One region of the Paenibacillus puldeungensis genome, then DNA from elsewhere that is predicted to be linked to it. Evidence: riboswitches for the same ligand, from Rfam matches in the RefSeq annotation. Region 1 holds a riboswitch; the other holds the start of a gene.

The links. A riboswitch is a leader RNA that binds a small molecule or an ion and turns the genes downstream of it on or off. The one in region 1 is predicted to bind cyclic di-GMP.
Region 2: it holds a riboswitch for cyclic di-GMP, as region 1 does, so the genes downstream of both, ACFQ3W_RS03885 (MucBP domain-containing protein) here and ACFQ3W_RS17240 (transglutaminase-like domain-containing protein) in region 1, are expected to answer to the same signal.

Annotation. Positions count from the first base shown of each region.
Region 1 covers NZ_JBHTLM010000013.1:68,463-71,884, forward strand. The annotation lists gene fabF (beta-ketoacyl-ACP synthase II) at 1-409, shown strand, start outside; gene ACFQ3W_RS17235 (DUF4349 domain-containing protein) at 584-1,615, shown strand; cyclic di-GMP riboswitch class I at 1,721-1,800, shown strand; gene ACFQ3W_RS17240 (transglutaminase-like domain-containing protein) at 1,814-2,623, shown strand; gene ACFQ3W_RS17245 (response regulator) at 2,747-3,422, shown strand, end outside.
Region 2 covers NZ_JBHTLM010000002.1:257,953-261,374, reverse strand. The annotation lists gene ACFQ3W_RS03885 (MucBP domain-containing protein) at 1-1,662, opposite strand, end outside; cyclic di-GMP riboswitch class I at 1,811-1,905, opposite strand; gene ACFQ3W_RS03880 (HPP family protein) at 2,317-2,805, shown strand; gene ACFQ3W_RS03875 (methyl-accepting chemotaxis protein) at 3,153-3,422, opposite strand, start outside.

The sequences.
Region 1 (3,422 bases):
AGCCCACCAGGCGATGCGGAAGGCACTGCAATCGGCGGGTATCTCGCCTGAGGATGTTGACGTAATCAGCGCACATGCTACCAGCACGGTAGTCGGAGACCTCGGGGAAACAAAGGCGATCAAGAAGACATTTGGCGATAAGGCCGGCAGCATTCCGATAACTGCCAACAAGTCGATGACCGGCCACATGTTTGGGGCTGCAGGCGGCGCGGAAGCAATCGCACTGATGCAGACGCTGAACGAAGGCATTATTCCGCCGACGATTAATCTGGAGCATCCGGATCCCGAATGCGACCTCGATTATGTTCCGAATACAGCACGAGCCGTTCCACTCGATATCGGGCTGTCCAACTCCTTTGGATTTGGCGGACACAATTCGGCCATCGTACTGAGAAAATATCACGAATAAAGCTACAAGCCGCTCAGCACAAAGCAGGGCGGTTTTCTTTTTTTTGCAGCAACCTTCTAGTTATTGGCTTCGTTTGAAGATACAAGAGATCACTCCAATAATGGGCTGCTTCCAGGATGAACCATAAAGAGGTTGGAGGGACTCGAGAGATATCAAAGACAAGGGGGCCAATCAATGCGAAGATGGGGAATGAAGGTTGTGATGTCGGGGGCGCTCATCGCCTTGCTACTAAGCGGATGTGGAAGTACTGCGGAGGATATGAATGCCGAATCGCAGGCGGTAAGCAGCAACATGGCCAGTACCAGTACCGCAGAGGCAGTCGACCAAGCACAGGTTGCGGAAGGGGAAGGCGCTACCCCTAGCGAGTCACCCCTAGAAAAGAAATCGACGGTGGACCCGAAAACGGTTGGAGTCGGCAAAACTGTTGGCTCCGGACAGCAATCCTCAGGAATTCAGCCTGAAGCTACGGAAGCCGGACTTAACAAAAAGCTGATTTACCAGGCGAATGTAGTGATGGAAGTAAAGGACTATGCCAAAGCACAGTCAGAAATCCGCAATCTGGTAGCGTTAACTGGGGGATATATCATTCAGTTTTCGGAGAACCAGTCACAGGAAGAGCGAGGCGGTAGTTTTGTGCTTAAAGTGCCTTCTAACGGATTTTCTTCCTTTCTCGACCGATTGGAGGGACTTAAGCCTGAGTCGATTCAGCGTAGCATTGAAGGACAGGATGTGTCTGAGGAATATGTTGATTTAAACTCACGGCTGAAAGTGAAGCAAGCCATGGAAGCCAAATACCTGAAATTTGTGGAGGAAGCCACCAAAACAAGTCAACTTGTAGAGTTCGTTAGGGAACTGGAGCGGATTCAGACGGAAATTGAGCAGATCAAGGGACGAATGCGATATATCGATAGTAATGTAGCCTATTCCACGATTGAGATTCGTGTGTATCAACCGAAGTCGAGCATTGTATCGAGTGACAAGGAAGATACTCCACTGTTGGGTCGAGCGAAGGATGCTTTGAATGGAACGATTGATGTACTCTCTGCATTGGCGCAGTGGCTGGTCGTCATTGTGGCTGGAGCATTGCCGTTGATAGCTATTGCTGCTATTGTTGGTATTCTCCTGTGGGTAAGACATAAAAAATCAGGGCGGAACAAAAAGGTTGTTGTGCCTGATATGCCGGAGACAACAGATAAAGAGGAGTAAGATTTTTCATTTGGCAAGTGTTGCATATTTTGTGATGTGTGTTACTATTATTGCAACACAAACGCAGAGAATTTTGGCGCTTTGTTCCGAAAGAAGTAGAACTTTATACGATAATGGCAAACCTGTCGAAAGGCAGGGACGCAAAGCTACAGGGCCTTTTCACCAAATGGCAGCCAGCTACCGAAGGGAGTTTTATGGATGATGCGGAAATGGATCCCGCTAGCAATAGCAGTCACTTTTTTATTTTCATGGTGTAGTGGATCAAAGGTTTTGGGCGCCGAAGCCAGCCGTTGGCTGAATACGGACAATTTGGACAAGGGCGCGATTCGCATCAATTATGATGTAAAGCCCAATATCAAGACGAAGCTTCTGATTGTGAAGGGGCAGAATAAGTACAGCTACAATTTAACGCCTGGGAAGTCCGGAGAATCGTTTGTCCTCCAATTGGGAAACGGGGAATATACGGTTAGTCTTTTGGAACAGATTAATGGTAGCAAGTATCGTGAAGTTTATAAAGATACGCTGCAGCTAAACTTAGCCGACGAGAACCAGGTATATCTTAATTCGATTCAAAATGTAGATTGGGATATCAATAGCCTTGCGGTCAAGAAAGCGAAGGAGCTTACGAAAAACGCGACAACCGACTATGATAAAGTAAAAGCGATTTATCAATATATTATCAGCAATATCAAATATGACAACAAGTTGGCATTTAGTGCCGCTTCAAGCTATCTGCCTCAAATTGATCGTACTTTATCGTCAAAGAAAGATATTTGCTATGGATTCTCCTCTCTGTATGCGGCCATGTTAAGAAGTGAAGGGATTCCCGCTAAACTTGTGATGGGCAAGTCAGATTATGTTTCTACGTACCATGCATGGAATGAAGTGTTCGTCGATAATAAATGGGTTATCATTGATACGACGGTCGACGCAGGCTGGAAGGGAACAATCACTAAGTTCACGATGATCAAAGATGCGAGCAAATATCAAGTAGAGAAGTCATACTAAAATTAATATCGGAAAGAGCCTTGAACATCCGTGTTCAAGGCTTCTTTGTTTCGACAATCTATGCTATTCTTCTATCAGAGATGTGAAAAATGAATAAACTTCATAATTAGGGAGTTTGACTCTATGAGAGTAATCCTAGTAGACGATGAGCGGCTGGCATTGGATTATCTTGAAAGGCAATTGATGAAGCTGGCAGACATTGAGATTGTCGGAAAGTACTCAGATCCGATCGTTGGGAGAAAGGAAATTCTCCAGGCTCGGGTCGACGTTCTTTTTTTAGATATTAGTTTACCTGAAATCAACGGGATTGAGCTAGCTGAACAAATTTTGGAAACTAAACCGGATATCAATGTCGTATTTGTTACGGCTTACAATGAATATGCGGTCAAAGCTTTTGAACTGAATGCACTGGATTATATTGTTAAACCAATCCGGATCGAACGATTGACCAAAACTGTGGATCGGGTCCGAGAACGGCTGGAGATCAAACAGGAATATACAACTGCTGCCAATCAATGCATAAAGATGAATTTGTTCCGACAAGTGAGTGTTGAGTTAGGTTCCGGATCAAGCACGATCCTCCAATGGCGTACAACGAAAGCCCAGGAATTGTTTCTCTACTTATTGCAATACCGGGATCAATTAGTCCGGAAAACAACGTTAATCGATCTATTATGGCCGGAATATGAATCGGATAAGGTATATTCACAGTTGTACACCTCCGTCTATCATATTCGAAAAACGCTGAAGCCATATGGCGATCATTTTCAAATTATGAATACGACTGAAGGGTATATTT
Region 2 (3,422 bases), on a different contig from region 1:
CTCCAGCTTTTCAGGAGCTACTACGCTATACCCTGGAAGCTGTGGAGCTTCCAAAGCTACCTTGGAACCTGGCAGACCTTTTTTCTCTACAGGAGCTTGCAGTTCCTTACTTGAGCCTTGCTCGAGATATTTTACGGTTAGTTTCTGTTCAACTGCTTCCGTATAGCCGAACCAGATAACTGGCGTTGGATTCGTTGCAGTGAGTTTCACCGTTGTAGGATTTTGCCCTACTTTAAGCTGGTAGCCGGTTACCTCTTTGGCTGCTACGGAATAATCCTTAGAGCCGATTGGCAAAGCTTCGCTACCGTTTTGATCCTTGTAGTACTCGCTATAAAGCGCGGCTGCAAACTCCGGAGACTCGACTTCAACACCCTCGGCGTTGATCGGCTTGCCGTTCGCATTGACCTTATAGCCCTTCATGAGGATGGAACCATTGCCGATGCTTACCTTCGGCACCTCAAAATCCTTCGAAGTCTTCTGGTTGTTGACATTGGTATATTCCAAAGTCGTCTTGCCGTTCGTCGGATAGAGGACGTTAGAAACCGGGTTTTTGGATGAATCAATAATTACTTTGTAAGTAAATGTGGCAGGCTCTCCCTCAGCAATATTGCCGACGTTCCAAATAAATTTCTCAGTCGAGGCGTCCCAAGTGACCGTCCCTTGCGATACGGTATAATCCTGAGGGCTAATTTGTCCGCCCTTCAGTTTGAGGTTGAACATATCTCCCATCGGATCAATGACTCTGGCATCTTGAGCCGCATAAGCGATTTTTCCAGCCATTTCGCGGAAAATCTTGTTTAGATCGTCGCTGTTCGCCGGGAAATATCCTTCGCTCTGAACGTCTTTGAGCACATTTAGCGCATCACTATTGTCAGAAACGTCTAGACCAACCGAGAAAATTTTGAAGCCTGCGTCTTTAGCGATTTTTGCTTCGGAAATGGTACCAATCCCGTTATCTTGAACGGTAAAGCCGTTGATTTTGTATGATTTGATCCCGAAATCGCCACCGGATCCAAGCATGTTGCCATAATCGAAATCCGTGATAGCAAATCGATATTTACTATTAGGCCAAGTAAAGCCAACAGCCTTCTTTCCCTTGTAGCTGTATGTAGGCTCACCGTCACTTAATACGACGATTATTTTGTTCTCGGCCGAGCTGCTATTGAGCATCTCACGGGCGCTTTTTAAACCCGCCTGGATATTTGTTCCGCCATCCGGATTGATTTGATCGATAGCATTCTTTAGTTCACCCTTCTGTTCAGATCCCTTAAAATCAGAAACCTTTGAGGCTGAATCGCTAAAGGATACTACGGCAATCCGGTTAGATGAGCCGTTTAACAGCAAATTGTCCACGAATTTCTTCGCAGCTGCTTTAGCATTATCCATCTTGTAAGCCGGTTCCCACCATTTGCCGCCCATACTCCCCGACTTATCGATGACCAGCACCACGTCGGAACTAGTCCGAACGTTTTTCCCTTCGGCTTTCAGGGTAATCTCCCACTCGCCCGGGTTACCGGTGGCTTTAGCCGTTTTACTGAGCTGAATCGCGCCGGGATTAGGCCAGACCGGGTCGCTTGAGCTTGCGCCAAAGACGGACATTGGGCTTAAAAATAACGAAAATAAGCATAACCAAGAAATTGCAATTTTTAACCCGCGTTTCATAAGTTCCTCCTCATTTTTTCATAAAAATCCTCCCTTTCAGGCACTAAGTCTCTACCCTCCTTACTTTCAGGTATCTATATCTCTCGGATAAATCCGCTGAGATGCGAGGGAAAATAAAAAAACGGCTGCATAAACAACGTAAACATTGTTATGCAGCCGGACGGTCATTAATCCATAAAAAGTGGATCCTTAGACTCCAAGGCTTTGCGACCTAATCTTTCGATTAGTGTGCCCAATTATTCAATTACTGGCGGGTGGGTTCCTTGGGAGTCATAATATGCCATTAAAATTGTAGACATTTCCAAATATATTTCAAAAAAAAATAATTGTCAACACAGAAAAATGATAAATATTTCATAGGCAAAAAGAATCAGATTACGACAAGAATCACACCGGGAATTCAGCAAAATTCCGTATTATGCTGCAATTTTGGCGAAAATCCGAGAAGAGGGATTCCGGTTCTATTGCTGAGATTTACGCGTTCACAAAACTAACCATTAATTTAATGTTTGACAGGTTAGTTTATTTCGTGTAAATTTAATTGCAGGAAAAAGGAGGGAAATAGATTTGAATCGAACAACTGTAGTCGAGAGAGAGCTTGAGAAGAAAGAGGTAACATTAGGATCTACGCTTAGTTACCGTTATTTCAGTAAAATGAAGGGTCAAGGCAAAAGCCCACTTAAGGTCAATGTAAAGGATGCTGCAACCGGATTGATCGGAGGGTTTCTGACGATTTTCACTCTGTTTTTACTAACCATAGCTACCTCATCAGAGTGGTTAATGGCTCCCTTTGGAGCGAGCTGTGTTCTGGCCTTCGGAATTTGGAATGCCCCGTTCTCGCAGCCGCGGAATATTATCGGCGGTCACTTCGTGTCCTCGCTGATAGGGATATTGTCGTACCAGTGGTTTGGAACGACTTCATGGGCAATCGGCCTTGCCGTCGGGTTAGCCATTGCTGTGATGATGCTAACCAAAACGACCCACCCGCCGGCCGGTGCGGACCCGCTCGTTATCATGCTGGGCCATATGGGCTGGAGCTACCTTATTTCACCCGTACTCATCGGCTCTATTGTTATCGTAGTCTTCGCCTTGTTGATTAACAATTTTCGTCAGGATCGGGCATATCCGACATTTTGGAGATAGACGACACAATATTTAACTGTAAAAAATGCAGCTAATCAGGGCCAAAAATCGAAATCTTTCGAGATAGTTGTAAAAAGTGCATTTAAAACCCGCCCTCATCACTCTCAACAGCCCATATGGGCATTTTAACTGCACTTTTTGCATTTATTTCTCTTCACCCGCATGAAACCGGGAGATTAGCTGCACAAAATACAACTACTCCAAAGCTGAACCGGTACGGCAGCCGCAACCGGGCTGCAATGACCGAGTCGCAATGATATTTCTGATAAAAAAGGAGAGAGCCGCCAAGGCTCCCTCCTCTTTAAACATTCATCCCATTAATAACCCTATATATTCAAGTATTTGGGTTAGTATTTCCCAAAGTCCGGACCGGACAATGAGATCTTCGGTCTAGCAGACGATTCATATCTCATGCTCTCGCCAATTCCACTCCCGGACTTGCGTTCATTCATGCTTTGAAGCAGGCTGATGACTTCAGGCGGTAGTCCTTCCAATGCGCGATTGTACCCAAAGCTGACCTTTTTCAGCTTAAATTTACCCACCATTTCATTGAGCATTTCCGCCTGGCTGGACAGCTCCTCGCTCGCTGCCGCGCTTTCCTCTGAGGTAGCGGAGTT